Linked DNA regions of Prochlorococcus marinus XMU1405. The protein of the gene in region 1 binds, or shares a complex with, the protein of each later gene. Links are inferred from orthologs where the notes say so. Each region holds a gene or a part of one and is shown in the gene's direction. Other genes may lie near its edges.

The links.
Region 2: the proteins of prmC (region 1) and prfA are in contact, whole or in part, in a crystal structure (PDB 2B3T), measured with the Escherichia coli proteins. The link is inferred for Prochlorococcus marinus XMU1405 from one-to-one orthologs.

The regions. Positions count from the first base shown.
Region 1 is NZ_JAAORF010000001.1:297,068-313,361, forward strand. The notes cover bases 6,614-9,513. They hold prmC (peptide chain release factor N(5)-glutamine methyltransferase), read left to right. Parts: upstream 6,614-7,578; coding sequence 7,579-8,448; downstream 8,449-9,513. Other genes in these bases: psbB (photosystem II chlorophyll-binding protein CP47), read right to left, coding at 6,614-6,727; HA148_RS01665 (2Fe-2S iron-sulfur cluster-binding protein), read left to right, coding at 6,950-7,312; psbM (photosystem II reaction center protein PsbM), read left to right, coding at 7,415-7,567; HA148_RS01680 (L-threonylcarbamoyladenylate synthase), read left to right, coding at 8,472-9,053; minE (cell division topological specificity factor MinE), read right to left, coding at 9,369-9,513. Outside these bases: HA148_RS01625 (hypothetical protein), read left to right, coding at 6-425; HA148_RS01635 (FGGY-family carbohydrate kinase), read right to left, coding at 679-1,908; metK (methionine adenosyltransferase), read right to left, coding at 1,922-3,163; HA148_RS01645 (30S ribosomal protein S1), read right to left, coding at 3,300-4,391; transcriptional regulator NrdR, read right to left, coding at 4,500-4,979; HA148_RS01655 (photosystem II reaction center protein T), read right to left, coding at 5,082-5,180; more of psbB, read right to left, coding at 5,204-6,613; more of minE, read right to left, coding at 9,514-9,695; septum site-determining protein MinD, read right to left, coding at 9,697-10,512; HA148_RS01700 (septum site-determining protein MinC), read right to left, coding at 10,624-11,286; HA148_RS01705 (HD domain-containing protein), read right to left, coding at 11,297-12,553; carboxyl-terminal processing protease CtpZ, read right to left, coding at 12,581-13,876; petB (cytochrome b6), read left to right, coding at 13,948-14,604; petD (cytochrome b6-f complex subunit IV), read left to right, coding at 14,638-15,120; HA148_RS01725 (glycoside hydrolase 100 family protein), read right to left, coding at 15,123-16,294. UniProt on the Escherichia coli protein: Methylates the class 1 translation termination release factors RF1/PrfA and RF2/PrfB on the glutamine residue of the universally conserved GGQ motif, i.e. on 'Gln-235' in RF1 and on 'Gln-252' in RF2.
Region 2 is NZ_JAAORF010000003.1:451,847-468,229, reverse strand. The notes cover bases 1-2,989. They hold prfA (peptide chain release factor 1), read left to right. Parts: upstream 1-942; coding sequence 943-2,037; downstream 2,038-2,989. Other genes in these bases: alr (alanine racemase), read left to right, coding at 2,626-2,989; HA148_RS08555 (HNH endonuclease), read right to left, coding at 2,051-2,608; rpmE (50S ribosomal protein L31), read left to right, coding at 654-914; rpsI (30S ribosomal protein S9), read left to right, coding at 230-640; rplM (50S ribosomal protein L13), read left to right, coding at 1-220. Also shown: more of alr, read left to right, coding at 2,990-3,825; HA148_RS08540 (hypothetical protein), read left to right, coding at 4,679-5,896; HA148_RS08535 (TIGR01548 family HAD-type hydrolase), read right to left, coding at 6,117-6,905; cobJ (precorrin-3B C(17)-methyltransferase), read right to left, coding at 6,987-8,801; photosystem I core protein PsaA, read left to right, coding at 9,136-11,439; photosystem I core protein PsaB, read left to right, coding at 11,467-13,695; HA148_RS08515 (glycosyltransferase family 2 protein), read left to right, coding at 13,799-14,761; HA148_RS09595 (hypothetical protein), read right to left, coding at 14,766-14,930; HA148_RS08505 (photosystem I reaction center subunit VIII), read left to right, coding at 15,251-15,364; HA148_RS08500 (photosystem I reaction center protein subunit XI), read left to right, coding at 15,392-15,991; HA148_RS08495 (C40 family peptidase), read right to left, coding at 16,051-16,383. UniProt on the Escherichia coli protein: Peptide chain release factor 1 directs the termination of translation in response to the peptide chain termination codons UAG and UAA.

The DNA.
Region 1 (16,294 bases):
TATTCATGGTTGATTCTAAGAATAAAGTTAGTTCAATATTTATTAGAAATAGCATTGGTTTAGTTCTGTCAATAATCGTTCCCATTTGTTTTTTTATAAAACAAGCAAATGCTTTGCCTCATGAATGGGTTGGAGTCCCTAAAAGTGAATATGGCGAACAGTTGTGGGACAGGCAAAGTATTAAAAGGAATGAGGATGGTTCTGTGAGAGTATTGAGTAAATATATTCCCAAAACAAAAAGTGAAATTACTAAGGATATACTTTATACAATGGATATAAATTGTTTTGAAAAATCATTTAGAGACGTTGATGTCTCTATAGATGAAGTAAATAGTAATTTTAATGATTTAGCTGATTGGCAAGATCCAAATGGAGATGAATTGATTTTGGGTGTTATTGGTCAAGTCTGCAGAGTAGAAAACTAACAAATCTTAAATTCTAGAAACAAAATAAAAAGTAAGTTTCTACTTTTTTAGAAAATATAAAACCCCTTCATAGAAGGGGTTTTAAAGGTGCCAGGACCCAGATTTGAACTGGGGACACGGCGATTTTCAGTCGCCTGCTCTACCAACTGAGCTATCCCGGCTCTAACCTATATACTCTAAATTAAGATGTGTAGTTTGTGAAACCCTTTTAATTAAAAATTTTATATCTTCATCAAATATCTAAAAAAAACTTTTATTTTGAGTTCATCGCTAACAAGGCTGTCCCAAATGAAGTAGTTTTTTTACATGAAACTATTGGTATATTGATAATATTTTCTCTTATTTTTCTCCACTGAGGGTTTTTTGAGCCTCCACCAATAGTAATAATTTTTTTTGGAAGTGAACCTGTTAGTTCGCCTAGCTTTTCCCATCCTTTCAATTCGATCTTAGCTAGACCCTCGAATAATGCATGTAAATAAAGTGAGTCGCTTACTGGCCTTGGACAAAGTATCGGCTTTAAATTAGAATCATTAACAGGAAATCTTTCTCCTTTACTATTAAGAGGTAAAAGATTTAAAGAAGTGTTTTTTGATGGATTTATTTGTCGACTGAGTTCTTTTATTTCTAAATCAGAGAAAAACTGAGACAATATACCACAGCCTGCGTTTGATGCTCCTCCACATATCCAATTGCCGTTTACTCTATGGTTTGTAATTCCTTGTTTTTTTATAGGATTATCAATAATTTTCTTAACTACAATAGTTGTTCCTAAAACCGTAAGACCATCTTCTTTGCCTAAACCTGCAGCTATCACACTTGCATTAGAGTCAGTAGTGCCTGAGATTAATATTAAATTCTTATTCAAGTTAAATCTCTCTGCTAAATCAAAATTCACTTGTCCAATAATTTTCCCACTTTTTATTATTTGAGGCAGGCATTTCCCCCATGAAGTATTGAGATAGCTTTTTGGCCATGATTCTTTTTTTAGATCCCAACCAAGTTTTAGATTATTACCTTCTTCTCCATAAGTCCAATCTTTTAAAAACCAACCAGTGATCCAATCAGATTGATGTCGTAAAAGTATATTTGTCCCATATTTATCTATTAGTTTTAATGCTTTAGCAAGACTACTGTATGGAGTTCGCAGATGATCTTCTCCAGAAGTTAATGATTCAAGAAGGATCTTATTTTCATTACATGCTTGGTCATAAGATATTGCTTCTCCTATTGGCTCTCCTCGTAAATTTGATGCCGTTAAGGTTCCTGATGTGCCAGATATAGCCAATTTTTGAAGGTTACTTCTTACCTCAATAGGTAAACACCCTAAGAGTTTTTCACAAGAATTAGTCCAAGAATTTGGATTTTTAAAGCTACATAAATAAGGAACTGAATTTGAATATATCAATTCTTTATGAAAATTTATTATAGATATTCTTGCGCCACTAGTTCCAAAATCTAATCCCCCATAAAAATTATCAGGCATAGAATAAATATTTTTATAAAAATACTTTGGAAGCCTCCGCTAATTGGGCTGCTTTTTCTTCTACCTTTTCCCAAGGGAGATCTAGATCTCTTCTGCCAAAATGTCCATAGGATGCAGTCTTTCTGAAAAATGTACCACCCATTTTTTGAGGTAGATTTCTTAGATCAAATTCTTTTATAATTGCTGCTGGCCTTAAATCAAAGTTCTTATTAATGAGCTCAGTCAAATTAGCTTGTGAAATAACGCCAGTATCAAAAGTTTCAACAAGAATGGAGATCGGTTTTGCAACTCCAATTGCATAACTTAATTGTACTTCTGCCTTTTTTGCTAATTTTGCCTTAACTATACTTTTAGCTACATAACGTGCTGCATAAGCAGCTGATCTATCCACTTTTGTGGGATCTTTACCCGAAAATGCCCCTCCTCCGTGTCTTGCGTAACCGCCATATGTATCTACTATAATTTTTCTTCCAGTAAGTCCGGCATCACCTTGAGGCCCCCCTACGACAAATTTGCCCGTGGGATTTACTAGAAATCTTGTTGTATGAATGTTTGGTTTGATTTCTAAATCTTCAGTAGCAGGAATTACAACATTCTTCCATAAATCTTCTTTTATTCTTTGACGAATTTCTTCTTCATTTGTAATACCATCTATCTCAGGATTATGTTGAGTTGAAATTAAAATGGTATTAATCGATAGTGGTACTCCATTTTTATAATCAATACTTACTTGAGTTTTACCATCAGGGAGTAGATAATTAAGTACGTTTTCGTGCCTTACCTTAGAAAGTTGAATGGCTAATCTATGAGCCAAGCTAATCGGTAAGGGCATTAATTCAGGCGTCTCATCGCATGCATAGCCGAACATTATGCCTTGGTCGCCAGCACCTGTATTATCTTCCAAATCATCGTTAATATCATCTGCTTCGTTTACTCCTTGAGAAATATCTGGTGATTGCTCGTCAAGTGCTACTAAAACTGCACAACTATTTGCGTCAAAACCACCTGCTCTATAGCCCTCATATCCAATTTCTTTAATTACATTTCTAACAAGTTTTATATAATCGATTTTTGCTTTTGAAGTTATTTCTCCAGTAAGTAAACAAAGACCCGTATTTACAACAGTTTCACATGCAACTCTGCTTTCTGGATCTTCTGTCAATAAAGCGTCTAAAACAGCGTCACTAATTTGATCACATATTTTGTCAGGATGACCTTCAGTTACAGATTCTGAAGTGAAAATGAAATCACTCATTTACAAATTATTTTGGAATTACTAAATATCCTAAATTAGATTATCGTTACAAATCAATTATTGTTAATTAAAAATACTTGTATAAGAATAATGAGGCTTAAATTCTAATATGCGTGCACAAAATAAATAAGTGAAGTTATACTGTTTCAGCTGAAGCTGTGGAGATCTCTTCGTTCTCGTCAGTTTGTTCAAATAACATTTGTTTATATTTAGCAGCCATTTCTTCAGCTTTACTAAAAACTTTTTGAGGGTCAGTTAGCATATCTCCTGGTTCAGGTTCAAGTGCTTTAGTTGATAATGAAATTCGTCCTCTTTCTGAATCAAGGTCAATTATCATTACTTTCATTTGGTCACTCACATTTAAAACATTATGAGGAGTCTCAATATGTTCATGACTAATCTCAGAAATGTGCAATAGACCACTAACTCCACCAATATCAATAAACGCTCCATAAGGTTTAATACCTTTTACAGAACCAACAACAACTTCGCCTACCTCAAGTCGGTTCATTTTCTTCTCAACCAAAGCTCTTCTATGACTTAGTACTAATCTATTTCTCTCTTCATCAACTTCAAGAAATTTTAAAGGTAAATATTCACCTTCTAAGTCATCTTTGATTTTTCGAGCACTTATATGAGAGCCTGGGATAAAACCTCTCAAGCCTTCTACTCTGACGAGAGCCCCTCCTCTGTTTGTTGCAAAAACTTCAGAATATATAGTCGCATCTTCTTTTTGAAGTTGTCTAACCCTTTCCCATGCTCTTTGATATTCAATTCTTCGAATGGAGAGGGCTAATTGGCCATCTTCATTTTCTTCGCTCATTATGAAAAATTCTCTACTTTCTGAAGGTTGTAAAACATCATTAAGTCCTTCAACTCTATTTATTGAAACCTCCTGAACAGGCATAAAAGCAGCTGTTTTTGCCCCTATATCTATCATGGCCCCTTTTGGCTCTAGAGCAAAAACTGTACCTTTAACTAAATCGCCAGGCTTAAAGTTATAGTCATACTTACCCAAAAGTGATGCAAATTCTTCTTGTGTGAATCCTGCGTTGTCAAAATCAGTATTTATTCTGCTAGAGGAAGAGTCTGCAGAAGGTATATCGCTCTTCTCGAATGATAAATCTTCCTCATTTTGAGAGGTGGAATCATTTTTTAACTCAGTCGAATTTTTTATTTCTTGATCCTCAGAAAGTTCTTTAATGGTTTGGGAAGAATTTTCGTTCATTTGTTGTATCGCAGACTACCTAAGGTAGTTAGAAAGGAATGCTATTAGCCTGCAAACCAATAGCAAATAGATTTGTGTTATGTATTCTACACTTTAAGATGCTTAATTTTATAAAATTGAAGCTAATTGGTTTTTTGAACTTCCTTTTAGAGATTCAAGAGTAGAAATAAAATCTTTTACCCCATTAAATTTTCTGTAAACTGAGGCGTATCTTATATAGGCGACTTCGTTTTCTTTCCTAAGATTTTTAAGTATTAATTCTCCGATTTGTGAAGATTTAATATCTTTATTAGAGTCTTGAACGATTTGTGATTCAATTCCATCTACGAAATTAATAATTGCTTCACTACTGAAGTTAGTCTTTTCGCATGCCCTTGATATGCCAGTAAATAATTTTTGTTTATCAAATAATTCTCTGCCACCGTCTTTCTTTATAACTGAAACTGGCATTGTTTCCACTCTTTCATAAGTTGTGAATCTAAAGCTGCAATTTAAGCACTCTCTTCTTCTTCGAACACTTTTACCACTATCAGCAGATCTTGATTCCAAAACTCTGCTATCTGTGTTTTGACAGGTTGGACACTGCATGTAGTGAAATAAAATGAACTGTAACTCTAATACTAGAGTAATATGATAATTATGAAAAGTAAAACAAAAAGACCCCTTGCTAAAGAGGTCTTTTTATTAAGTTCATTTTTTATCGAATTTAGGTGGATCTCTAAAGGCTACAGCAAAGAATAAGGTAACAACTGCGAGAGTTAAAATAAGAACGTAAGCAAAAGCTTCCATAAGATTAAGTAATAAAGTTTAGGTTAAACCCTTCCTGGGATTCTTCTTGTGGATTCGTCACCAAGTTTCTTGAATAAACCAAATTCAACTTGGTCACCAATCTCAGCATCAATTCCAGCGAATGAATTTCTGTAAAGAGTTCTTGAAGCATGCCACCAGTGGCCAAACAAGAATAGCAATCCGAAACATAGATGTGCATATGTAAACCATGCTCTTGGGGAGCTTCGGAATACACCATCTGATTTATATGTCTCTCTATCGAACTTGAATGCTTCTCCAAGCTGTGCTTTTCTAGCTAATCTTTTAACTACTGCAGGATCAGTAAATGTTTGACCATTTAAGTCTCCTCCATAGATAGTTGCTGTAATGCCAGTTTGCTCAAATGAATACTTCGCTTCGGCTCTTCTAAATGGAATATCTGCTCTTACATTACCTTCTTTATCTTCAAGTATAACTGGGAAGTTTTCAAAGAAATTAGGTATTCTTCTAACTTCTAATTCATTACCTTCCTTGTCTTGGAATGCAATGTGACCCTGCCAACCTGTTGGTAAACCATCACCATTAACAAGAGCTCCAACTCTGAATAATCCTCCTTTAGCAGGACTATTTCCAACGTAGTCGTAGAAGGCTAATTTCTCTGGAATAGATGCATATGCCTCTTCTTTAGTGGCACCATTGTCTATAGCAGCTTGAACCCTTCTATTAATTTCAGTTTTGAAATAGCCAGAGTCCCATTGATATCTAGTAGGACCAAATAACTCGACTGGAGTTGTGGCTGAACCATACCACATTGTTCCTGCTACAACGAAAGATACAAATAGCACTGCAGCTAGAGCACTAGCCAGAACTCCTTCAAGACTTCCAAGTTTTAATGCTCTATAAAGTCTTTCCCCTGGCCTATTAGTGATGTGAAAAATACCACCAATAATCCCCATAAGTCCCGCTGCGATATGATTTGCAACTATTCCTCCTGGGTTAAAGGGGTTAAAACCATCTACCCCCCATGAAGGAGCAACAGGCTCTACATGGCCAGTTAAACCATAAGGATCAGAAACCCAAATTCCTACGTTAGCGCAATGAAAAGCTCCAAAGCCAAAGCATGTGAGTCCAGCTAGAAGAAGATGAATTCCGAATATTCTTGGCAGATCAAGAGCAGGCTCACCAGTTCTTGAATCTTCCCATAAATCTAAGTCCCAATATGTCCAGTGCCAAATTGAGGCCAACATTAATAATCCACTAAATACTATGTGTGCTGCTGCAACCCCTTCAAAACTCCAGAATCCAGGGTCAACTCCTGTAGCACCAGTAATATCCCATCCGTTCCAACTACTTGTGATACCAAGCCTTGCCATGAACGGCATAACGTACATTCCCTGTCTCCACATTGGATTGAGAACAGCATCAGAAGGATCAAAAATGGCTAATTCATAAAGAGCCATAGAACCGGCCCAGCCGGCTAATAATGCAGTATGCATAAGATGCACAGCAAGTAGTCGACCTGGGTCATTAATAACTACTGTGTGAACTCGATACCAAGGCAATCCCATCGGTTAATTTCTAGTAACTATGCTGAATAAACAGCTAAACATCATGATAGTAAGGGTTTTTTAGTCTTTCAGGGATTTTTGTAAATAAATTTATTTTCTTGCAAAAATTGGGTAAATCAATTTGCATTACTGAGTTTTCAAGGAATTTTTGACTAAAAATTGTTAATATTTTGGTCACAATTCTCAAAGTAAAACGCCAAAATAAGAAAAATAACTAAAAAAATGGCAACTATCAGATTCATCCGCGAAGATTTAGAAGTTCAATGTAACCCTGGTGAAAATTTAAGGGAACTAGTAATGAAAGAGAACTTACAACTTTATGGTTTAAAAGGTATTTTAGGAAATTGTGGAGGGGCAGGGCAGTGCAGTACTTGTTTTATTTCAGTTGAAGGAGGAAACAAAAATTCTCTAAGCCCTCTTACTTCTGTTGAGGAAGAAAAACTTAAAAATAGGCCGGATAATTGGCGACTTGCGTGCCAAACGTTAATAAAATCTTCTGCAGTGATCTTAACAAAACCACAATCTCCACCTTCAAATTTAGAAGAACTAAAAAAAAATAGCGAAAATAAAAAATTACCTCGCTAATTGTTTAAGACTGTTAATTAGTTGATAAAAATTTGTTTATTTTTCCACTTTATTTCAAGTTATATGTCTATAGTCTTAATACCTAATAGAACTGTCCACTAAATGGAAACAACTAATTTCGGATTCGTAGCTAGCCTTTTATTTGTAGGAGTACCAACAATATTCCTTATAGGTTTATTTATTTCTACTCAAGACGGCGAAAAATCAAGCTTTTACTCAGAATCTGGTAAAGGTAAGCTTGGCCCAAAACGCTAAAGCTTTTATAAATGCTTAGCATTTCTGTAAAAGAATTTTTATTTTGGAAAAAAACACAACTTTCTAAGGGGGGAGATCATCAATCTCTTGCTCTTTTACTTGATTCTGTAGGCGGTATATCAAAAAGTGATCTAAATTCGCTTAATATAAAACCTGAAGGAAACTTATATTTAAAAAAAAACTTAGATTATTTAGAATCTATTTGGGAAGATCATTTATTGAAATCTTGCCCAATTCAATATCTTTGTGGAATAGCTTTTTGGAGGGATCTAAAATTAGAAGTTACAGATAAAGTACTTATTCCTAGGCCAGAGACAGAACTTATAGTCGACATCGTAAGGAAGATATTCAGACAGAATTCACAAAAATTATTTTTTGCTGAATTAGGAACTGGATCAGGCGCTATAAGTATTGCGTTAGCATTGGCTTATCCATTTAGCGAAGGTGTAGCAACTGATATAGATCAAGACGCATTAGAAATAGCTACTAAAAATTATATAAATTCTTCCAAACAATCAAATTTGAAATTTTATTGTGGAAATTGGTGGTCACCTCTTGAAAATTTTAAAGGAAAATTAGACCTTGCCATTTCAAACCCGCCATATATTCCTAAAGATACTTATGAAAAATTACCCAAAGAAGTTAAAAATTTCGAACCTAAAGTTGCTTTATTAGGCGGCGATGATGGTTTAAAACACATTAGGGAAATAATACAAAAAGCACCCATATTTTTAAAAGAGAAGGGCTGGTTAATTTTAGAGAATCATTTTGATCAAGGCGAAAAAGTAAAACAACTTTTTATTAAAAATAAATTTACATCAATAGAAATTGTGAATGATTTTTCAGGTATTGGTAGGTTTACCATTGGAAGATATAAATAAATTATTACAAGTTCATAATTTAAATGAATCTAGTAGACTGCAAATCCGCTTTGAAGACACTTAAAAGTGGTTTACCTATAATCTTCCCAACTGATACATTACCTGCAATTGGATGCTTGCCAAAATTTTCAAATATTATTTATGAGTTTAAACAAAGGGATAGAGATAAACCCTTAATTCTTATGGGGTCAGAACATAAACAATTAATTGATTATGTACACGAATCAGCTAAAGAAGATTACGAAAATATAGCTTCAAAATATTGGCCTGGAGCTCTGACAATGGTTATTCCTGCTTCAGAAAAGCAGACTACAATCCTCACAAGCAATGATCTCACTCTTGGGTTGAGGATTCCAAATTCATATATGGCTCAATCTCTCATGAGAGAAACAGGTCCATTGTTAACTTCAAGTGCAAATATTTCAGGTTTTAAAGGATCTATTACAGTTGAAGGTATTGCTCTAGACTTTCCTTCTGTAAAAATTTTGGGTCCTATCCCCTGGGGAAAAAGAAGTGGAAAAGCAAGTACTATTATATTTTGGAAGAAAAGTGGAGATTGGAGACTGATTAGAGAAGGAGAAGTATTAGTAAGGGAATTGTATTAATGTTGTTATTATTATTTTTTGTTTTATTGATTCAATTTTTTACTTATTGGATATTTGAACCCCTTGTATCTTTTTTAGAGTATGTTCTCGAAATAAGATTGATTCCTATAATTGCTCTGGTAGGTTTAGTCTTTTTATTTTCAGCGAAGAATATTGAACAGAATTAAATAAATCAAAATGCCGGCTAACAGATTTGAACTGATGACCTTCGCTTTACAAAAGCGCTGCTCTACCGCTGAGCTAAGCCGGCAATCTCTCCATCTTACAATCAGGAAGGCTCTATTATGAGTATTTTTTTTGCTTTTTTTAAATTTATTACTTTTTGATATCTTTATTAACTTTATCAGTTTTTTTGAATTTTATTTCTCCTGAAATAGTTCTTTTGATTGGTAAATTGGCCACTAATGCAGTCATTCTATCCTCAGTCTCTAAACTTACTGCCACCTCATCAAAATCAATTTCAACATATTTAGCAACAACATCAAGAATCTCTTTCCTCATTTTATCTAAAAGATCAGTTGTTAAAGAACTCATATCAACTCTGTCATGAGCCAGTACAAGTTGTAATCTTTCTCTTGCTGTATTAGCACTAGACGTTTCTCTGCCTAGTAATTTATTTATAAGATCTCTAAGAGTCATCATTTTAAAAAACCTTTGTTTGCATTAATCTCATGAATTTATCTTTAAGACTTTTGCCTTCTTTTTTAGGATCGATAATTGGTACATCTTTATTTGTAAGTCTTTGAGAAACATTCAAATAACATTTTTTTGCAGGAGATCTACTATCTGAGAGTGTCAGTGGCTCCCCCCTATTTGTACTTATTATTACCTGTTCATCTTCTAAAACAATACCTAATAAAGGCAAAGAAAGGATCCCTTGAACATCTTCGATGGATAACATTTCTTGACTAGCCATCATGTTCGGGCGAACTCTATTGATTACAAGTTGAATAGGCTCAATATCTGAAGTATTGAGAATCCCTATTACTCTATCTGCATCCCTCACTGCGGATAATTCTGGGTTAGTAACAACAATAGCTTCTTTACAGGCTGCAAGAGCATTTTTAAAGCCATCTTCTACACCAGCAGGACAATCTACTAAGACAAAATCAAAGTTCTCACTAAGTAGCTCACTAATTTTTTTCATATCTTCTGGCTTCATCCAATCCAACATCCTTGGATCTCCAGCAGGTAGAAGAGCAAGATTAGGCTCCTTTTTATGTCTAACCAATGCTTGGTCGAGACGACAGTTCTTGTCTAGAACATCTTGAGCCGTATAAATGATGCGATTTTCTAATCCTAGAAGAAGATCTAAATTTCTTAAGCCAAAATCAGCATCTAATACAGCAGTTGTTGCTCCGCTATTAGCAAGTGCTATTCCTAGGTTTGCAGTTAAAGTTGTTTTACCAACCCCTCCCTTACCTGAACAGATTAATATTGTGCGAGTATTCTTCCCCACGATTTTTAAGATTTTACAAATAATAAAGCCACTTGCAGAAAGTTAAATATTTTAAAGATTAAGTAATTCTTAAATTTATCTAGTTTAAATTTATTTATTGCAAATTATTGATTAATTTTTATTTTCTATTAGGTGTGGTTTGATAATTATTGTTTGTTTATCTATTATTGCAATTTCTGGATAGCAATTTTTGGGTTTTTCCTTTGGTCCAATTGCTATTATATCTGCAATTCTTAACTGTAAAGGGTTTAGATAAAGTGATGCAATAGATGCATTTTTATTTCCACTTTTCCCTGCGAATGCGATCCCTAGTAATTTTCCCCAAACGTAAATATTTTTCTTAGCGGAAACTATTGCTCCTGGATTAACGTCTCCAATAATGCATAGGTTTCCATTTGAAGATATTCTTTCACCCGATCGTACTGTTCCTTTGTGAAGAATATCGTCTTTCTTTTTTGAATTGAATGATAGCAACTGATTTTGCATCTCTTGCTCTTTTACATAAGCTGAATCAATTTTTAAGAACTTTCCACTTATTATTGTATCTCTATTATTTGAGTAAATGCATAAGGAACAAATATTAATTTTGTCAAAATGATTTTTTAATTTTAATAATTGATGAGAACTTATTGACTCATTGACTGCGAAAATTTTTGCTTCTAAAGGTTCTTTGATGGATGAAAATCTTTTGAAAATTTCATGGAGATTATCTAAATCTAACAAAGAAAAAATTTCTAAATATTTACTTTTACTGTTTTTTAAAACGATTTCCATTGAATTAAATCTAGGAATTGTTTTTTATTAATGAAATTTCATTTTTAATTTCATTTTTGATCATATCTGGATAAATAATAAAAGAGCTTTCATCGGATCTCATTAAAGTTTTTATTAATGCGGAACTATTTTCTAATGCGCTTTGATAAGTGCCGTCCCATATTTTTAGAGCATTATTAGATTCAAAACCTTTGAAAGACCTTTCCTTAATCCCGCAAAATATTTCTGAATCATAACCATTCTTTTCACATAATTTTGTGGCAAATGCAAGGATTTTTAATCTATTAATTTTACTTAAAAAACTTATGTCTGATGCCTTTAATAAATCCCTGTCAATAAACATTTTACATAGTGTAGAAAGTGGTTCAAAAGATTCATCTTTCCATCTAATCAAATGATAATAAAAGGTTACATCATCATTTCTTATGAAATCATCAAAATCAACCTTTGATGGTGAAAAAATCCATTTATGCAGAGAATTATCTAACCAAATATTCTTTTCATAATTATGTTTTATTGTGTGTAATATTTTTCCCAGAATCCATGTTGATATTTCGTTTATCTTGTGATTGTAGATTGTTCTATACATCAAGTTTCTAAGTACAAGGAAATGCTCAATAGCGATCACTCCTTTTGGTTTGATTCCGATATTTCCATCAGGTAAAAAGGTGAGAGCTGAAATTATTCTCTCTAAATCTACTAAGCCATAATTAGTCCCTGTATTGTAACTATCGCGTAAAAGATAATCAAGACGATCGCAATCTATCTCACTACTTATCAATGTTCTTAAAGGTTTTGAAAATAGTTGTTTTGATTGATATAATCCTCCAATTTTTCTGGGTAATTCGTTGTCATACTTTTTGAGGATTGATTTTATTGGAGAATAATTTGTCACTAAGTTTTCAGACCATTGTTCGTGATCATGCATGAATATTGTTTCACTGGTATGGCTTAAGGGTCCATGACCTAAATCATGTAGTAGAGCTGCTCCATAAAGAACAAATTTATTTTCACTAAAAGAAGGTTTACTTTCAATTAATCTCTTATAAATTTTTCTAGCTATACAAAAAACACCAATTGAGTGAGTAAATCTACTCGATTCTGCACCATGGAAAAGTAATGATGCCGCTCCAAGTTGTTTTATTCTTCTAAGTCTTTGAAAAGCGACTGTATCAATTAATTCCATAATCATTAATTCTTCTGGCTTTCCTGCATCAAATACTATTTCTTTATGAATTGGGTCATGAAAAATTCTTTTAATACTCATATTCTTAAGATTTTTTATTTTCAATCTTTAGCCATTTAAAGATTTAATTTCTTCATTGTTTAATTCAAGTGTTTGAACTGGAACTTCTTTTTTTTCTAGAAGCGACCCTAAAAATAATTCCGCATTCCTCACCCATTTATCGTCAGTACTTCCAAAATCACTTGCATCAGGTAGATCAAGTAATTTGTCAGGTGTTATACCTTGGCCTTGAATATTATTACCATCTGGTGTTAAGTAACTAGCCACTGTTATAGCAATACCACTTTCCTCTCCCAAACTTTTTAGGGATTGAATTAAACCTTTACCATAAGTTTGTTCTCCCATAAGAATTGACCTCTCATTATCTTGTAAAGAACCAGCAAGTATTTCACTAGCACTTGCAGTGCCTTTATTTACTAAAGTCACCATTGGCCCATCAAAAGATGTCTCTTTTTGAGAAATAATTGCATCTTTGATTCCATTTCTATCTTTTGTCTCGACTACGGGTTTCTCAATTAAAAATGAATCTGCAACTGCAATACCTGAGCTTACTAGTCCCCCTGAATTATTTCTAAGATCCAAGATTAAGCCTTCAACCTCTTTCTCTTTTAACTCTTGAAGAGCCTCTTCAACTTTTTTAGGTACGCTTTCACTAAATTGAGTTATCCTTAAATATCCTATTGTGTGAGAATCGTCTCTTAATCTTTTTGTTCTAACTGGTCTTAGATCTACTGATCTCCTCTCTAAATCGACTTCCCTAATTTCTCCTGATTCCGTAGATAATTCAATTAAAACTTTTGTTCCTGATTCACCTCTTAACTTAGAGGCGGTACTTGCAAGCCCTAATTTTTCTGATGAGATTCCATCCACTGTTTCGATAATGTCCCCGCTTACTATTCCAGCTTCTTCAGCTGGCGACCCCCCAAGAGTAGAAATAACTTTAACTTTATTGCTATCATCTTCACCTAATTGAAGCCCCACACCATTAATTTCACTCCCAAAATTACTTGATTTCAGTAGCTCATAATCTTTGGGGCGTAAAACTCTCGTGTAGGGATCGTCTAGAGGTCTTAACATGTCTTCAATTGCGGAATAAGCCTCTTCACTTGTTTCAATTTGTTTCTGTAACGTTTTTTGTCTAATTCTTTTCCATTGGATTTCATCAAACTTTTCTGGATCATAAAAACCTTCGTTTACCAAGGTCCAAGCGTCAAGTACTAATTGCCTGCTATCACTGAGAGCATCCACTCTTTCCATCAACAAAAGATTGATAGAAAAAACTATAATCATTGATGCAGTGATTATAGTTTTGAATGTTAAAAGTTTGTTAAAAGATGAATTCATTGGGTTAAGTGTTAACACCAAGTATAAGAATTTTAAGTAAGCTCTTTATATCAAAGCTAATTTTTTTTTGGATGGCGAATTCTTCATCTGTTTATGATTGGTTTCAAGAAAGACTTGAAATCCAAGACATAACTGACGACGTAACTTCCAAGTACGTACCCCCTCACGTAAATATTTTTTATTGTTTAGGAGGCATAACTTTAGTATGCTTCCTAATTCAATTTGCAACAGGTTTTGCAATGACTTTTTACTATAAGCCAACAGTTACACAAGCTTATAGTTCAGTCAGTTATTTAATGACCGATGTAAGTTTTGGATGGTTAATAAGATCTGTGCATAGATGGAGTGCATCAATGATGGTATTGATGTTAATCCTTCATGTCTTTAGGGTTTATCTTACCGGAGGTTTTAAGAGGCCAAGAGAATTAACTTGGGTTACAGGTGTTGTAATGGCAGTTATAACTGTCGCTTTTGGAGTGACTGGATACTCCCTACCTTGGGATCAGGTGGGTTATTGGGCAGTTAAGATTGTTTCAGGTGTTCCTGCTGCAATACCAGTAATAGGTGACTTTATGGTTGAACTACTTAGAGGTGGAGAAAGTGTTGGTCAATCCACATTAACCAGATTTTATAGTCTTCACACTTTTGTATTACCTTGGTCATTAGCAGTCTTCATGTTGATGCACTTTTTAATGATTCGTAAACAGGGTATTTCAGGTCCTTTATAAACTCCTATACTTAAACCATTATTCGTTCTCCATATGTCTACTTTAAAAAAACCAGATCTATCTGATCCAAAGTTGAGAGCAAAGTTAGCTAAAGGCATGGGCCATAATTATTATGGTGAACCAGCTTGGCCAAATGATTTACTATATATCTTCCCGGTAGTCATCTTAGGAACTATTGCCTGTGTAGTTGGATTAGCAGTTCTTGATCCTGCAATGTTGGGAGACAAAGCTAACCCTTTTGCAACACCCCTTGAAATACTTCCTGAATGGTATCTTTACCCAGTTTTTCAAATACTTAGAGTTGTTCCTAATAAACTTTTGGGTATTGCACTCCAAACATTAATTCCACTTGGATTAATGATTTTACCCTTTATCGAAAACGTTAATAAATTTTCTAATCCATTTAGAAGACCAATAGCAATGTCTGTTTTTTTATTCGGAACTTTTCTAACAATATACCTAGGTATTGGGGCATGCTTGCCAATTGATAAATCATTAACTTTAGGTCTATTTTAGACTCAAATTTCAAACATATCTATATCGTTATACTCATTCCTTAAAAAATGATTCATTAATAAAAATCCAACAATTGTCCAAGTTTGATATGTTCTTGATTGTTGTCCAACCCAAGTACCTGTAGGGCCATCAAAATATTCTGCCCATTCTTGCTTAGGCAATTGATTAAGTTGACACCAATATGATTCCTCTATTAAAGATTTCATTTCTTCCATGAGGATCACATCATCTGAACCGTAATGTTTTTGATGTAATAGGACAGCTGTACCAAAAAACCAAAGTAAGCTTGGCCAATGACCACCGTTATGGTAACTCCAAGGCCAATTCTTTGGATCGGATCCAGTTTTATTTTGCCATTCCTCGACATCCATATGAGGATGACAAATTCTCATCGGCATTTGAGCCATCAAATGCTGTCTGTTATGTAAAACTAATCTAAATAAGGCTCTTTGTTCTTCAGGAGGCAGAACTCCGAACATACATGCTAAAGAATTGCCTAAACTGTAAAATCGAAAGTCAGGCCTTCCTGTCCTAATATTTCCTATTAAGTAACCACCTCTATTCTCTAACCAATCTTGTAGCCATGAGGGAACCACTTGAGGTTGAACGTTAAATTCATTGAAGTGTTGATCATCACCATACTGCTCAGTTGGCCTTCTTCTTAAAATTTGCATTGTTTGGCTGGTAACCCAATAATGCTTTAAAAGAAAACTTCCTAAATCCTTAACCCATTGATTTGTAAGAATAAGTCTTTGGTCTAAAAGTCTACTAACATGATCTGCTCTACTTAATTCCATTAAGTTAATGCAACTTTTTAAACATCCATGAAGTAAAACTTCAACTTCTAGAGGCGCTCCCCATACATCCATGGGTCTATCAATCATAAATGCGCAATCTGGAACAAAAAGTACTGGAGTACCCTCAAATGTTGGATGTAGAACTAGATCTAGTAGAAGTTGAATACCTCTTTGAACGCTTTGACTTTTTCCAAAGGCATAATCACCGCTTTTATTGACATAATACCAACATAAAATTGGCCACCATAAACTTGCATCAGCTGAAGTAATCCTCCCTATTGATCTCTGACCATAGTCTCCAATAAGCTGTCCATTTTCTTCAACGAAACTAGTAGGAAATACACCACGCGTTTGATAATTAGAGCTTTGTAACTCAA
Region 2 (16,383 bases), on another replicon or contig:
GCAAAAGTTGTATAGGAGACATTCTGGAAGACCAGGAGGAATGAAAACTGAAAAATTTGAGTCTCTACAAGAAAGAATTCCTGAAAGAATCATCGAGCAAGCTGTTAAGGGTATGCTGCCACATAACTCTTTAGGAAGACAGCAATTTAAAAAACTAAAAGTTTATAAAGGTGCTGATCATCCTCATGCTGCTCAGAATCCTGTATCATTAAATAGTTAATTTATCAAAATGAATAGTCAAATAAAAAACAAAGCTGTGTATTGGGGAACTGGAAGAAGAAAAACTTCAGTAGCCAGAGTTCGCTTGATTCCAGGAAATGGACTAATAAAAATTAATGGTCGTTCTGGTGATGATTATTTAAACTTTAATCCTCTGCACTTAAATTCAATAAAAGCACCTTTGCAAACACTAGGCCTTGAGAATTCTTATGATATTCTTGTAAATGTATTTGGTGGTGGATTGACAGGTCAAGCAGATGCTATCAAGCAAGGAGCAGCAAGAGCACTTTGCGAATTATCTCCTGACAATAGGAAACCGCTAAAAACTGAAGGTCATCTCAGTAGAGATCCTAGAGCGAAGGAACGAAGAAAATATGGTCTTAAAAAAGCAAGAAAAGCTCCTCAATTCTCTAAACGTTAAAGGAATTTAAATCATGCCAAAATCAGAAATACACCCAAAATGGTATCCAGATGCAAAAGTTATTTGTAATGGAGAAGTTGTAATGACGACTGGCTCCACGCAGCCGGAATTACATGTTGATGTATGGAGTGGTAATCATCCTTTCTTTACTGGAACACAAAAGATTCTTGATACAGAAGGTAGGGTTGATAGGTTTATGAAAAAATATGGAATGGGTTCAGCTAATTCGGCTACATCAGAAGAGCAAAAAGAAGAAAAAGATTCTAAAAAATAGAATTTTCAAAAATTAAGCATAATTTCAATTGGAATACTCAACATTAATTGCAAGGTTGAAAACTGCTTCAGAAAGTTTTGAAAATTTGGAAGTGCAGCTTGCAGATCCTGATATCGCTAATGATCCAAAAAAATTAGAATCAATTGCAAGAGAAAGGTCAAAGTTGGAACCTTTAGTGATTGATTTTAATAAGTTGCTTGATACTGATAAAGAAATCGAAGATTCAAAAAATCTTCTCAGAGAGAATAGAAATGATAAAGAAATGGAATCTTTGATTAATGAGGAGTTAATAACTCTAGAGGAATGTAAGAATGAACTGATTCAAAAAACCACAATCGCCTTATTACCAAAAGATCCAAGAGATGAGAGAAGTGTAATGTTAGAAATCAGAGCCGGTGCAGGAGGTAACGAGGCTTGTATCTGGGCGGGTGATTTAGCAAGAATGTATGAGAGGTATGGACAAAAAATTGGATGGTCTGTAAAACCTGTTAGTGCTTCCGAATCAGACATGGGAGGATTCAAGGAGTTAGTTATATCCGTTAAGGGAGATTCTGTTTATAGTCAACTTAAATTTGAGGCTGGTGTGCATAGAGTTCAAAGGGTTCCAGCTACTGAATCTCAAGGTAGAGTGCACACCTCTACTGCCACAGTGGCCGTGATGCCTGAGGCTGATCCCGTTGAAGTTAAGATTGATCCAACTGATCTAGAGGTTGGTACGGCAAGATCAGGAGGTGCAGGGGGACAAAATGTTAATAAGGTAGAGACAGCTATTGATCTTCTTCATAAGCCTACAGGAATAAGAGTTTTTTGTACTCAAGAGAGATCACAATTGCAAAATCGCGAACGAGCGATGGAAATTTTAAGAGCTAAATTATACGAAATTCAATTAAAAGAAGCTAATGCAAAAGAAAGATCTCAAAGGCTTTCCCAGGTTGGAACAGGTGATAGGAGTGAAAAAATTAGAACTTATAATTTTAAAGATAATAGGACAACTGATCATAGATTAGGTTCCAATTTTTCATTAGAACCAATTCTTGCTGGTCAATTGGATGAAGTGATTGATGCATGCATAGCACAAGAACAAAAAAGAATGATGGAGGATTTTAATAATGGTGTAAATTAAGATTTTATTTTTATTAGATTGCAATTCCTATTACGTATTTACTCCATTCTTTATGTCTGCCAGAGTCAATTTGTCTTGTGGCCTCAAAATTGAGATTACTAAGTGGACGATAAGGCTTGCGTTTTAAAGGCATATTTGCCTCTTCTGGGGTTCGGTTACCTTTTAGTACATTGCATCTGAGACATGCTGTAGTAACATTTTCCCAGTTATCTGTCCCACCTCTACTTCTCGGTAAAACATGATCTATTGATAGGTCACTACCTCTATGGTTACAGTACTGGCAAGCATTATTATCTCTTAGAAGAATATTTTTTCTTGTTAAAGAAACCTCTCTAAAAGGGACCTTCACGTAGTAACGAAGTCTTATAACTGTCGGCAATTTTCTGCCACAATGAATTGAATATGATTGATCTTCCTCTAAGCTTTCTGCCTTACCTTTGATCATCAAAATGACAGCTCTTCGCCAAGAAGTGATGTTTAAAGGTTCATAAGATGCATTTAAAACTAGAGTCTGGCCCATGCCAAAATTCAATTTACATGTCATGCTAACTGTATATTTCAATAAGCGCATATAATTGTGCAACGTTAATGCAAATTCGGCAAACTAATCAGGAATTTAATTTTGATAAATATTCAATTTTTAAACAAAATATAGATCCAAAACAAAGGGCATGGATAGAAGTTAAAGGCAAAGCATTAGAGGCAAATGTAAGGCAATTAAGAACAAAACTAAGTAAAAATTGTCAATTTATGGCGGTTGTCAAAGCTGATGGATATGGACATGATGCAAAAGTAGTATCTGACTACGCTATTAGAGGCGGAGCTTCGGAATTAGGCGTTGCAACTTTAAAAGAAGGGATTAAGTTACGTTCTTTTGGAGTTAAAAAACCAATTCTTATTCTGGGAAATCTATATACAAAAAGAGATTTAATAATATCCTTCAAAAATGATCTTATGCCAACTATAAGTAGTATAAGAGAGTGTTTAGTTTGCAATAATATTGGGAAGCACTTTGGGTTGAAATTCGCTTTACATCTTAAGGTTGATACTGGAATGTCAAGATTAGGATTTGAATCTAATAAATTTGTTCAGCAATTTGAAAAAATAAAATCTTTTGAGAACATTTCGATAGAAGGAATATATAGTCATTTATCGTCTGCAGATGCAGATAACGCACTATATTCCGATAGTATTACACAATTACAAAGACTAAAGTTTAATGAATTATTAAAGCAAATTAATCTTGATAGAAGTAATGAAATTAAGATTCATTTGGCTAATTCTGCGGGAATGCTTCTTAGCAAAGATTTTCATTTTCACATGGTACGCGTTGGGCTTTCTATGTACGGATACAGTCCTCTAACAAAAATAGATAAAAATTTATTACTTAGGCCAGCTTTATCTTTGAAGGTCAAAGTAGCTTTTATAAGAACTATTGATAAAGGTGTAGGTGTAAGTTATGGAGGCAAATTTGTAAGTCATAGAAAAACTAGGTTAGCTGTATTAAGTATTGGTTATGCAGATGGTGTACCAAGAAATTTGTCAGGCAAGATTAACGTAATCCATAATAATAAATTTTATCCTCAAGTTGGATCTATAACTATGGACCAAATGATGGTAGACATAACAGATTCTAATGAAATTAAAGTTGGTAGTACCATGGTATTACTTGGATCTGATGGAGATAAAACAATTTCTCCTCTTGAATGGGCAAGAAAATCTAATACTATCCCATGGGAAATTCTTTGCTCTTTTAAAAATAGATTACCGAAAGTTCAAGTAGATTAGACATTTCGATTAAATAAAAAATTTTGAATGTTTGCATAAAAATTGATAATGTATAAGAACTGGAGAGGTGGCTGAGTGGTTGAAAGCGGCTCCCTGCTAAGGAGTTACAGGAGGCAACTTTTGTCGAGGGTTCGAATCCCTCCCTCTCCGTGTATTTTCGTGTCAGGAAGCGTCATATAGTTTCAGAATTTAGGTATTGGAAGGTTAGTCTATAATTTAAGGAATCAAGTATATTCATATTGTGCCTTGAGGTGTCTAAGAGTTAGGGGATGAAATAAGGGATGAAATGAAATATTTTTCAGAAAAAACAGTGTCATCCCTTCCTATACCTACTCTCTTAGATTTATTCGATTTACTCCCTCTTAGTATTAATTCTGTTTGTGGAATTTTATAAGAATTTTCTTAAGATTCAGATTTATCGATACAACTAAAAATATCATAATTTCAGGTACTTGCAGGTTTGCATAAGTTCAATATTCCGCCAACCAAGTGTTGGGTAAATTGGTTGGTAAAATCAAGGTTAATAATTTAAAATCTCCCTCATAATTTAATGAGTTCTAATATTTAACAACCAAAGACTATCTTTTTGTTAATGTCAGAGCTGTTGCTCTATTTTGAAGAACGGTTAGAAGATTTACAGAGAAAATCGACAAGATCTCTTCATAGTCCTAAATCGTATCTTTTAAATTTGAAGGCATTTCTCGATATGGTTATAGACATTTGGTATTTATGAAACTTCGTAAAAAGTACTTGTTAGTAACTTTGATTATTAAGATTGTCTTCATGGGATTATTTGTTTCCTTTATTAGGGTGCATTTATTGCACTTTTCAAATACATGATTTTCTAGAAAGTATGTTTCGTAAAACCCCAAATTATTTATTAAAGGGAGTTGCTATTTCTTTAGGATTTACTTTCGCATTTGCATTACTAGAAATTTTTGCTAGATTTTTGCCCGCATCTGATATTTTTTCTCAAAAATTACCACTTAGGTGTAAGTCTCCTCTTGCATCTTTTTCAGAAGTCGATCAAGATTGTCTTTTCCAGGCAAATGCTAAGTATCAGGGTATTTATACAAAGGGGAAATTCCCACCCTTTCCAATTAAAACTTTTAAGAGAGCAAACGATATTGGACAATACACAGATGTAGACTTCAGAGAAGTTGTAGGAAACAGATCAAACATAATCCCGATCGTTTCGATTGGGGACTCATACGTTCAAGCATTGCAGGTTCGAAATGCAGAAACATATCATGGACGTCTTAATAATTACGTTAGCGAAAACAAAAAGATTATAAAATCAACTGCTATTGGTACTGCAGGCAATCCTTTAAGTCAGTATCTAATTTCAAAAATGTTCGCTCATAATCATATTACAAATCCCGAATCTATATATATTTTCTCTATTATTTCTAACGATTTTGATGAATCTATTCTTGGAAAATCGAAGGTTCAGTATGGTGGACGATTTAAACTAAAACCTGATTACGGTCTTGATGAAATTGTTTTCATAAATCGTTATTCCTCAATTAAAGTGAAGATTAGAAAATTAATACTAAAATATTCTGCTCTTTCAAGATATTTGGCAAGTAATCTCAACATATCAACATTGGCATATACCTACCCATTTTGTATGCTTGCTGATTTTCCATGCGAGCAAATTAAAAATTTCAATGCAAACATTATAGATTCAGGCGAATCTGGAGATACCAGTAGATTTGAATATTCTTACAAAGCATCAGATATATTCTTGTCTGAAGTAGAAAAAATACGAAATACACCTCTTACAAGAAGGAATACAATTTTTGTAGTTGATGCAGATAGAAGTTCTATTTATAGTAAAAATATGCTTGAGAGTGAATATTTTAAGAAGCAACGTAATTATTTTATAAAAAAAGCAATGGATTATGGTTTTACTGTTATTGACATGAAATCAGTTTTTGCCGAGCACTATAAAATTAATAATCAAAGGTTTGAATTTTCAAATGATGGTCACTGGAACTCATTAGGTCACAAGATTATTACTGATGAAATCGCCAAAAACCTTAATCTTAAAATGAAATCTAAAAAGTAACCTATCGAATGATTTAGCGAGCCTTCATCAATAAAAATTCCTTAAAGATTCGGATTAGTTTAATATGAAGTCAACAAACTTGTAGTTAATTTGGTGGATAAATTACCTTCATCTGGGCTCACCTTAGTTCGTATTAGTTCATCTGGGTTTTTTAAGAGTTCCCTTTCTAGTGATTACCTCTCCTTACTTAATTAAGAAATATTTTTTAAGTTATATTTTTTTAAAATAGGTCAAAATTAACGTATTTTAGATCATTAATAGAATTTAAAATTAAGTCAGCACCTGCATCTTGTAGATTTTTTTCGTATGTATTACGTTCTTTTAATCGAGACTTTGAATGTAAATGAGGAGGTGCTATTCCAAAACTGATGAATTTCTGAGATGGGATTTCTTTTTTAGCGTTTACAACTGTATTTATATCTGCAATAGTATCTCCTACATATCCAATGGGAATATTTGATGAGCCAAGTTTATTTCCAAGAATTTGTTTCGATAAGTTAATAAAACCTTTAGGATCAGGCTTATCCGGCGCATCTCCCATAGCAATTAATGGAGGTGATTTTAGTCCAAGTCTTTTTTCTAAAACAAATTTTGCAGAGGCAGACTCTGCACCACTTACAAAACCCCAAATTATTCCATGGCTTTTTAATAAATCAAAAAACTTTTTATCAACTAATAACTCCTCATTTGTTATGAATCCAGACCAATATTTGCTATCTTTGCTTGGATCTCCTCCAAAGTAAAATTCTTCAAAACATTTAATTATTTCCTCTCTTGGAGGTATTTCAAGGTTTAAGTTCCCTTTTTTTTTAAATCTTTTTATAAATTCTAAACTTAAATCCCAGTCATTATTCCAGACCCCTTCATTTTTGGCATTATCAATATCAATATAACTAGGCTCCCATCCGGAAAACTTATAAACTGTTTTTTTTAGTGCAAGTCTGTAACTATGCTCTACGCTGCGTATTACACCATCAATGTCAAATAAAATTAATCCAATATTTTTCAATGAATTTTTTTTAGCCCTTTATAAAAGATTAATATTCTTATTAAAAAAAAGCAAAGAAAAAAAATTCTATGGATAATTTATTTATTGTCTAAATTTATTTTGTAAATATCCTCTAGGGGTAATAAATATTTCGTCTCTTAATGTGGTTTGAGAATTCCCAATAATTATTATCGATAACATATCTATTTCTTGAATAGGGATATTGTTTAAAGTAAAAAATCTTTTCGATTGATTTTCTCTACCTACTTGTCTAGCTATTAAAACGGGCGTATTATCTGGCCTAGATTTTAAACATTGATCAATTACACTTTTTAGCTGCCAATTTCTTTCAATCGATTGAGGATTAAATAAAGCTATAACGAAGTCACCAAGAAGAGCTCCTTTAATTCTTTTTTCTATTAACGACCATGGAGTTAACTTATCACTTAAACTTATTGAACAAAAGTCATTCATTAATGGTGCTCCACTTAGAGCAGCCGCTAATTGTAAACTACTTATACCAGGATGTACTTCAAAGTAAGGTCTATCTTCTTTTTTGATTTTTTGAATTAACTCCAAAAGTAAACCAGCCATTCCATAGAATCCAGATTCACCTGACGAAATTAAAGCTACTTTTATTCCTTCTTCAGCCAGTTTAATTGCTTTAATGCATCTTTCCTTTTCCTGAGTAAGTTTACTTTCAACTAAAACTTGGTCACTCATTTTTAAAGGCTTAATCAAATCTAAATACATCTTGTATCCAATCCACACAGTACATCTTGAAAGTGCTTTTTTTGCATCATTGGTTAGGAAGGAGATATCACCAGGCCCACTTCCAATAATATGTATTTCGCCATGGGTTGGATTATATTGATTTTTTGATTCTGCTACAGCGATAGTTACTGCACCAGATTGATTTTTAAAAATTCTTTTTTCTTCCAGCAATTTTGATCCTTCTCCTGCTGCCAGTAAGCAAGAAGCTTCCGCTACAGAAGGGGTGCCAATTGCCATTTCTACAATAATGGAAGGATTTGGAATAATTATTTTTGAAAGATCTTCTTTAGAAAAAAACTTGCATATCAGGTTTTTTTCTTGAACAAGTTCTAAAATTCCTTTCTCATCTTTTTTAATATCAACAGTTGCAAATCCTGCAATTGAATGCTGGGATAAATTTCTTGACTCCAATAAATTATTTAAAGAATTTGCTATGAATTCTTTGCTGGTATTTCTCTCACAACCAATTCCAATCCATAATACGGGCGGGTGCCAAGTTATTTTATGATTGTCGAAGATACTCACATGAAAAGTTGCATCCAGTTTTTCAGTTTCTGTTTTTTTAATTTGATTAATAATCTCCCCGGATTCTGAGGTTTTCCATAAGCTATTACCAGATAATTGTTTGCAAAATATTTTTTCGTTCTTAGCTTGTTTAATTACTAGTTTTGACCAATCTTTTGTTTTGCCAGATCTTTTCCAACCCCATTGATTCCCAAATGCATCAAGATTTAAGAAGCTTTGATCATTGGAATTATTAGTTTCTATTATTTCGCCACCAAGTAAACTAGCAATTTGACATGCAATATTTTGCGCATTTGACTGATGTAAGCCAATTAAAGGAACTATCTTGGAACATTTGTTATCTATAACGATTACACCTGGATCTTGATCTTTACAGGTTAAAAAAGAATTTATTATGCGTATTGATGCAGCAATTGAGCCTACAAAAATTATTAAATCTATCTCGGGCCATTTTTTATGTAAGATTTCTCTTGGTTTTTGTACTTGAATAAGTTCACTTTCCTTGCCATCATCTTTAGAAGAACTTGCTACATATATGTCTTTGACAAATTCCGTTTTTTTAAGTCTTTTTAAAATTTCTTTTGAATTATTAGATAGACCTATAGCAATTCCTTTCAAATCAGAAACTATTGATAGTAACGTTGAAATTATATCCTGTCGCTGGAATTAAAAAATTTTCTTTGAAATATAAAAAAAAATTTAAGAAATTTATATAAAATTTGAGTAAAAATACTTACAATTTAGTCATAGACTAGAATTTAACAAAATATTCATATAGTAACAATCATTAGAACATTTGTTACGTTAATGCATAACGAAAGAATCTTTGCCTTATTATTTTTGAAACGAATATCTAAAGTTCCGAGGGATTCGTTTTCTTGAACATTATCATTAAAAGTAAGTTCAAGATCCGATCAATCGGCTTTAATGTCAATTATTTTCGAGGTGCTAGATGACCATCAGCCCACCAGAAAGTGGAGAAAAAAACAAAAAAGTTTTGGAGGATCCTGTTAAGGCTGACCCAAGACCTATTGATTTTGCCAAATTAGATAAGCCAGGTTTCTGGTCAAGTAAATTATCTAAAGGTCCAAAAACTACTACTTGGATCTGGAATTTGCATGCTGACGCACATGATTTTGATGTGCATACAGGCGATGCTGAAGAAGCAACAAGAAAAATCTTTTCAGCTCATTTTGGACATCTTGCAGTCATTTTTATATGGATGAGTGCTGCCTTTTTCCATGGAGCAAGATTTTCTAATTATTCAGGTTGGTTAGCTGATCCAACTCATGTCAAACCAGGAGCTCAGCAAGTATGGGCAATTGTTGGTCAAGAAATGCTTAATGCTGATCTTGGTGCTAACTACAACGGTATTCAAATCAGTTCTGGAATATTCCATATGTGGCGAGCATGGGGAATTACTAATGAAAGTGAACTTATGGCATTAGCAATAGGTGCTGTAGTAATGGCTGCACTTATGCTTCATGCCGGAATTTTTCATTATCACAAAGCAGCTCCAAAAATGGAGTGGTTCCAGGATATTGAGTCTATGCTTAACCACCATATAGCTGGTTTAGTAGGACTAGGATCTTTAGCATGGGCTGGACATTGTATCCATATCGGAGCCCCTACTGCAGCACTCTTAGACGCAATTGATGCAGGCTCTCCTTTAGTACTCAATGGTAAAGAAATAGCAACAATTGCAGATATGCCTATGCCGCATCAACTCTGTGATCCACAAATCATTGGTCAGATATTTCCAGGATTAGCTAGTGGTACAGGTAATTTCTTTAGTTTAAACTGGTTAGCTTTCTCAGATTTCCTTACCTTCAAAGGTGGACTTAACCCTGTTACAGGAAGTTTATGGATGACTGATGTTTCACACCATCACTTAGCATTTGGTGTAATAGCAATCATTGGTGGTCATATGTACAGAACCAATTACGGTATTGGTCATAGTATGAAAGAAATATTAGATTCACAGCAAGGAGACCCAATATTATTTCCTGCTCCAAAAGGTCATCAAGGTCTTTTTGAGTTCATGGCAGAAAGTAGACACGCTCAGCTTGCAGTAAACTTAGCAATGCTTGGATCAATAAGCATACTTGTATCTCATCATATGTATGCGATGCCTCCATATCCATATATAGCTACTGACTACATGACAGTTCTTGGATTATTTACTCATCACATGTGGATAGGTGGATTATTCATAGTAGGTGCAGGCGCCCATGCTGGAATTGCAATGGTTAGAGATTATGATCCAGCAAAACATATTGATAACGTATTAGACAGAATCCTAAAAGCAAGAGATGCCTTAATCAGTCACTTGAACTGGGTATGTATGTGGTTAGGATTTCATAGCTTTGGACTCTACATTCATAACGACACTATGAGGGCTTTGGGTAGACCTCAAGATATGTTTAGTGATTCTGCAATCCAACTTCAGCCAATTTTTGCTCAATGGGTACAGAGTATTCAAGCATCTGCTGTTGGAACTTCTCTTTTAGCAGGTACTGCAGAAGCATTACCGCACAAAGCTTTAAGTGAAGTTTTTAATGGAAGTTTAGTAGAAGTGGGCGGAAAGGTTGCTATATCTCCAATTCCATTAGGCACAGCTGATTTAATGATTCATCATATTCATGCTTTCCAAATACACGTAACTGTTTTGATACTTCTCAAAGGAGTACTTTATGCAAGAAGTTCAAGGTTGATCCCTGATAAAGCTTCTTTAGGATTTAGATTCCCTTGTGATGGCCCGGGAAGAGGTGGTACATGTCAAGTTTCTTCATGGGACCACGTGTTCTTAGCCCTTTTCTGGATGTATAACTGTTTATCAATAGTAATTTTCCACTTCTCTTGGAAAATGCAGAGTGATGTTTGGGGACTGACTGGTGGTAACTTCGCACAAAGTTCCATTACTATCAATGGTTGGTTAAGAGACTTCCTTTGGGCGCAAGCTTCTCAAGTATTAACAAGTTATGGCCAATCTATAAGCATGTACGGTTTGATGTTCTTAGGAGCTCACTTCATATGGGCATTTAGTTTAATGTTCCTCTTTAGTGGAAGGGGATATTGGCAAGAATTATTCGAATCAATTGTTTGGGCACATAACAAACTTAAAGTTGCTCCAACCATTCAACCAAGAGCTTTATCTATCACCCAGGGTAGAGCAGTAGGTGTAACACACTTCCTTGTCGGCGGTATTGCTACCACATGGGCCTTCTTCCATGCTCGCCTTTTCGGGCTGGGCTAATTACCTGAACTTCACCTTTTTAATACAATGGCAACAAAATTTCCATCATTTAACCAGGGTCTAGCTCAGGACCCTACAACCCGACGAATATGGTACGGAATAGCTACCGCTCACGACTTTGAAAGTCATGATGGTATGACCGAAGAAAAGCTTTATCAGAAGCTTTTCTCTACACATTTTGGTCATCTCGCTATAATCGCCCTCTGGGTAGCTGGTAACTTATTTCATATTGCTTGGCAAGGCAACTTCGAGCAATTTGTACTTGATCCAACTCATGTTCGTCCTATTGCTCATGCTATTTGGGATCCTCATTTTGGATCTGGTATCACAGAAGCAATGACACAAGCAGGAGCTAGTGGTCCAGTAAACATAGCTTACTCAGGTCTCTACCATTGGTGGTACACAATTGGAATGAGAACTAATGAGCAACTCTTCCAAGCTTCAATATTCATGAGTATTTTGGCTTGTTGGACTCTGTTCGCAGGTTGGTTACACTTACAGCCAAAATTCAGACCCTCTCTAGCTTGGTTTAAAAATGCCGAGTCAAGATTAAATCATCATCTAGCTGTCTTATTTGGTTTTAGTAGTATCGCTTGGACAGGTCATTTGGTTCATGTTGCTATACCTGAATCAAGAGGACAGCATGTAGGTTGGGATAACTGGTTAACAGTGCTTCCACACCCTGCAGGTTTAGCTCCTTTCTTTACTTTAAATTGGGGAGCTTACGCTCAAAATCCTGATTCTTTAGATCAAGTATTTGGAACAGCTGAAGGAGCTGGAACAGCAATATTTACTTTCTTAGGTGGTCTTCATCCTCAAAGTGAGGCATTATGGCTTACTGATATTGCTCATCACCATATTGCGATTGGAACAGTTTTTGTAATTGCTGGTCACATGTATAGAAATACTTTTGGTATTGGACATAGCCTTAAAGAAATTACAGAAGCTCATAATACAAGACACCCTAATGACCCTCATAAAGGTAGTTTCGGAATTAACCACGATGGAATATATGAAACCGTAAATAACTCATTACATTTCCAACTTGGACTAGCATTAGCATCACTTGGTGTAGCAACTTCTCTAGTGGCGCAACATATGGGTGCACTTCCTTCTTATGCTTTCATTGCAAGAGACTACACTACACAATCTGCTTTATACAGTCATCATCAGTACATAGCAATGTTCTTGATGGTTGGTGCTTTTGCACATGGTGCTATTTTCTTTGTTAGAGATTACGATCCAGAATTAAATAAAGATAATGTACTAGCAAGAGTGCTTGGAACAAAGGAAGCTTTGATAAGTCACCTTAGTTGGGTAACAATGTTGCTTGGATTCCATACTCTTGGAATTTATGTTCATAACGATGTTGTTGTCGCTTTTGGTAATCCTGAAAAGCAAATTCTAATCGAGCCAGTATTTGCTCAATTTGTTCAAGCTGCTCAAGGTAAGATGATGTACGGCTTTAACGCTTTATTATCCGATCCTACAAGTTCAGCAACTCTCGCAGCTAATTCATTACCAGGTAATCATTACTGGATGGATCTTATCAATAGACAAGATGCATTAAGTGCTTTCTTACCTATCGGCCCAGCAGATTTCTTAGTTCACCATGCTATCGCTTTAGGTCTTCATACAACTGCATTAATCCTTATCAAAGGTGCACTTGATGCTAGAGGAACAAAATTAATTCCTGATAAAAAAGATTTAGGTTATGCTTTCCCTTGCGATGGACCCGGACGCGGAGGTACTTGTGATAGTTCATCTTGGGACGCTATGTACTTAGCTATGTTCTGGGCATTAAATTTACTAGCATGGGTAACTTTCTACTGGCATTGGAAACACCTAGCAATTTGGCAGGGTAACGTAGCACAATTTAACGAATCAGGTACTTACCTAATGGGTTGGTTCAGAGATTATCTCTGGTTAAACTCTGCTCAACTTATTAATGGATATAATCCATTTGGAGTAAATTCTCTATCTCCTTGGGCTTGGATGTTCCTATTCGGTCACTTAGTTTGGGCTACTGGTTTCATGTTCCTAATATCATGGCGTGGTTACTGGCAAGAGTTAATTGAAACATTAGTTTGGGCACATCAGCGTACTCCAATTGCTAACCTTGTTGGCTGGAGAGATAAGCCAGTTGCACTTTCAATTGTTCAAGCTAGATTAGTTGGACTAGCACATTTCACGATTGGAAACATACTTACATTTGGGGCATTTGTTATCGCATCTACTTCAGGTAAGTTTGGTTAAATTTCCCTTAAATAATTTAAATCACCACATTTGTGGTGATTTTTTTTGTTTAATTTTAGTGTTCTAAATTAAGTTAAAATTGTTTAATTATTATTAAATATAAATGCCAGATATAAAACAATTAATTTCTATTATCGTCCCCGTTTTCAATGAAAGCGAGAGTATTGGTCTTTTATTGGATGAAGTTATAAATGTGATGTCTTCTAATAAATTTAATTTTGAATTGATTGTTGTAAATGATGGTTCTAAAGATAATACTCATGAAGTATTAAAGCAACTAACTCTCAAAATTAAGGAATTGTCAGTAATTTCCCTTCGCAAAAATTATGGTCAAACTGCAGCAATGTCAGCTGGCTTTGATAATTCTAAGGGCGATATTGTTATTACTTTGGATGGTGATTTACAGAATGATCCAAATGATATTCCTTTATTAATTTCAGAAATTAATAATGGTTATGATTTGGTTTGTGGTTGGAGGTTTGATAGAAAAGATAAATTAATTAATAGAAAGATACCATCAAAAATAGCGAATAAGTTAATAGCTCACGTAACAGGTTTGAAGTTGCATGACTATGGTTGCTCATTAAAAGCTTTTAAGAAAGAAATAATAGAAGATATAAAGTTATATGGGGAACTTCACAGGTTTTTGCCCGTTTTAGCAAATATTGAAGGTGCAAGAATCAAAGAAATTAAAGTAAATCATAGGAGCAGGCAATATGGATCTAGTAAATATGGAATTGATAGAACTTTTAGAGTTTTAATGGATTTACTAACTGTTTGGTTTATGACTAAATTTTTAACAAGACCGATGTATGGATTTGGTTTTGTTGGAATTATAAGTATTTTCTTTAGCCTTGCGATAAGTTCTTATTTGATAGTTTTAAAAATAATGGGTGAGGATATTGGAAATCGTCCGTTGCTGATGTTTGCATTAATATTAGGAATTGCTGGAGTTCAATTATTTAGCTTTGGATTATTGAGCGAACTTTTAATTAGGACATATCATGAAAGTCAAAGTCGTCCAATTTACAGAATTAGATCAATAAACAGTGCTAAGCAAAATTGAATGTTTACTTGAACTGTCTTATTAATAAAGCTGAAATTTCAACGACTTCAGGAGAAATATCTTTTAAGCCTTTTCGTAAAATTGGTAATGTTGATTTATCAGCCAATTCTTCCGCAATTTTTAATGCCTTTAACTTATTTTCTGTATCACCCTGAAAAAGACTAATCATTTTATTTCTTTGAGAATTTTTATAAAATACTGAGTACTTTTTTTCTTCGTGATTGTATAAATAACTATTTTTTTTAGATAGAAATTTATTATTACTTTTTTTATTTTTCTTTAATTTAATAGTATTTAAATTGCGTTGATTTATTAACTTTTTAAAGCTTCTTTTTTTAAAAACTAGAAGTAATATTCCTATAAAAATAATAAGTAAAATTGCGAAAAAATTTAACATGTAAAAAGTTAATAATTTTTATATCATCCAGTAATAAAATTAACATTATTTCGCTGATAAATACTAAAGTGTTTAAAGATGTTTAAAGAACTATGCCATCTGATTTACCAAGTCTTTTACCCTCAATTTTTGTTCCATTAATTGGTATAGCAATGCCTGCTGTTTTTATCGTATTGATTGGAAGATTAATTACAGCAACTGAATAAATTATCAAACACTAAACTATTAAAAAAATGAGCGACTTTCAAAAATCATTCTCTGAATCAACAAGTTCTATTAAGTTTGATGAGAAATACATAGATACTTCTGTACAACCAAATGATATTGGCGTAGCAGAACAATGGGCAGTAAAAACAGTTGCTGATCCTTGTGTCGGTAATTTAGCTACTCCAGTTAATAGTGGTTATTTTACAAAAGCCTTCATAAATAATTTACCTTTTTACAGAGAAGGTATTTCCCCAAATTTTAGAGGTTTAGAAACTGGAGCAGCTTTTGGATATCTTCTATACGGACCTTTTACCATGACTGGCCCATTAAGAAATTCTGAATTTGCTCTAACAGCTGGACTTCTCGCTACTATTGGAGCTGTTCATATTTTGACAGCACTTTTTGTTCTATACAATGCACCTGGTAAAGCACCTAATGTTCAACCTCCAGATGCGACTGTTAATAATCCGCCAAAGGACTTATTTACAAGAGCTGGTTGGGCTGATTTTACAAGTGGATTTTGGTTAGGAGGATGTGGAGGAGCTGTTTTTGCTTGGTTACTTGTTGGGACATTACACTTAGATACCATAATGCCAATCATTAAAAATATTTGGACTGCTGGTTAATTTCTAAATAAAAGAATAAGTAATAATTTAATTTAAAATTTTAGGGTGAGCTTTATAAATTAACGTATAGTGCGGTCCCATCTATAATTTCTAACTACTCTTCCTGCGGAAATAAGTTTAGATTCATAATGCAATGAGATTCTATCATTAGACTTCTTTAGGGTATCTAATCCTATTCCATTTCTGCCAAAATCTTTTCCAGAGCTATGGTAATAAAATCCGTCTCCTTTGTAGATTCCAATATGATCACATTTTTTTTCATTTCCAAAAAATAAAAGATCGCCAGGTCGTATAGCCGCATACGATTCTTTGTAATAAAAAAGGTGCTTACAAAAACTTTTTATTTGAAAAGAGTCTCGAGGTATATAAATTTGATGCTTTAAAAAAGCAGT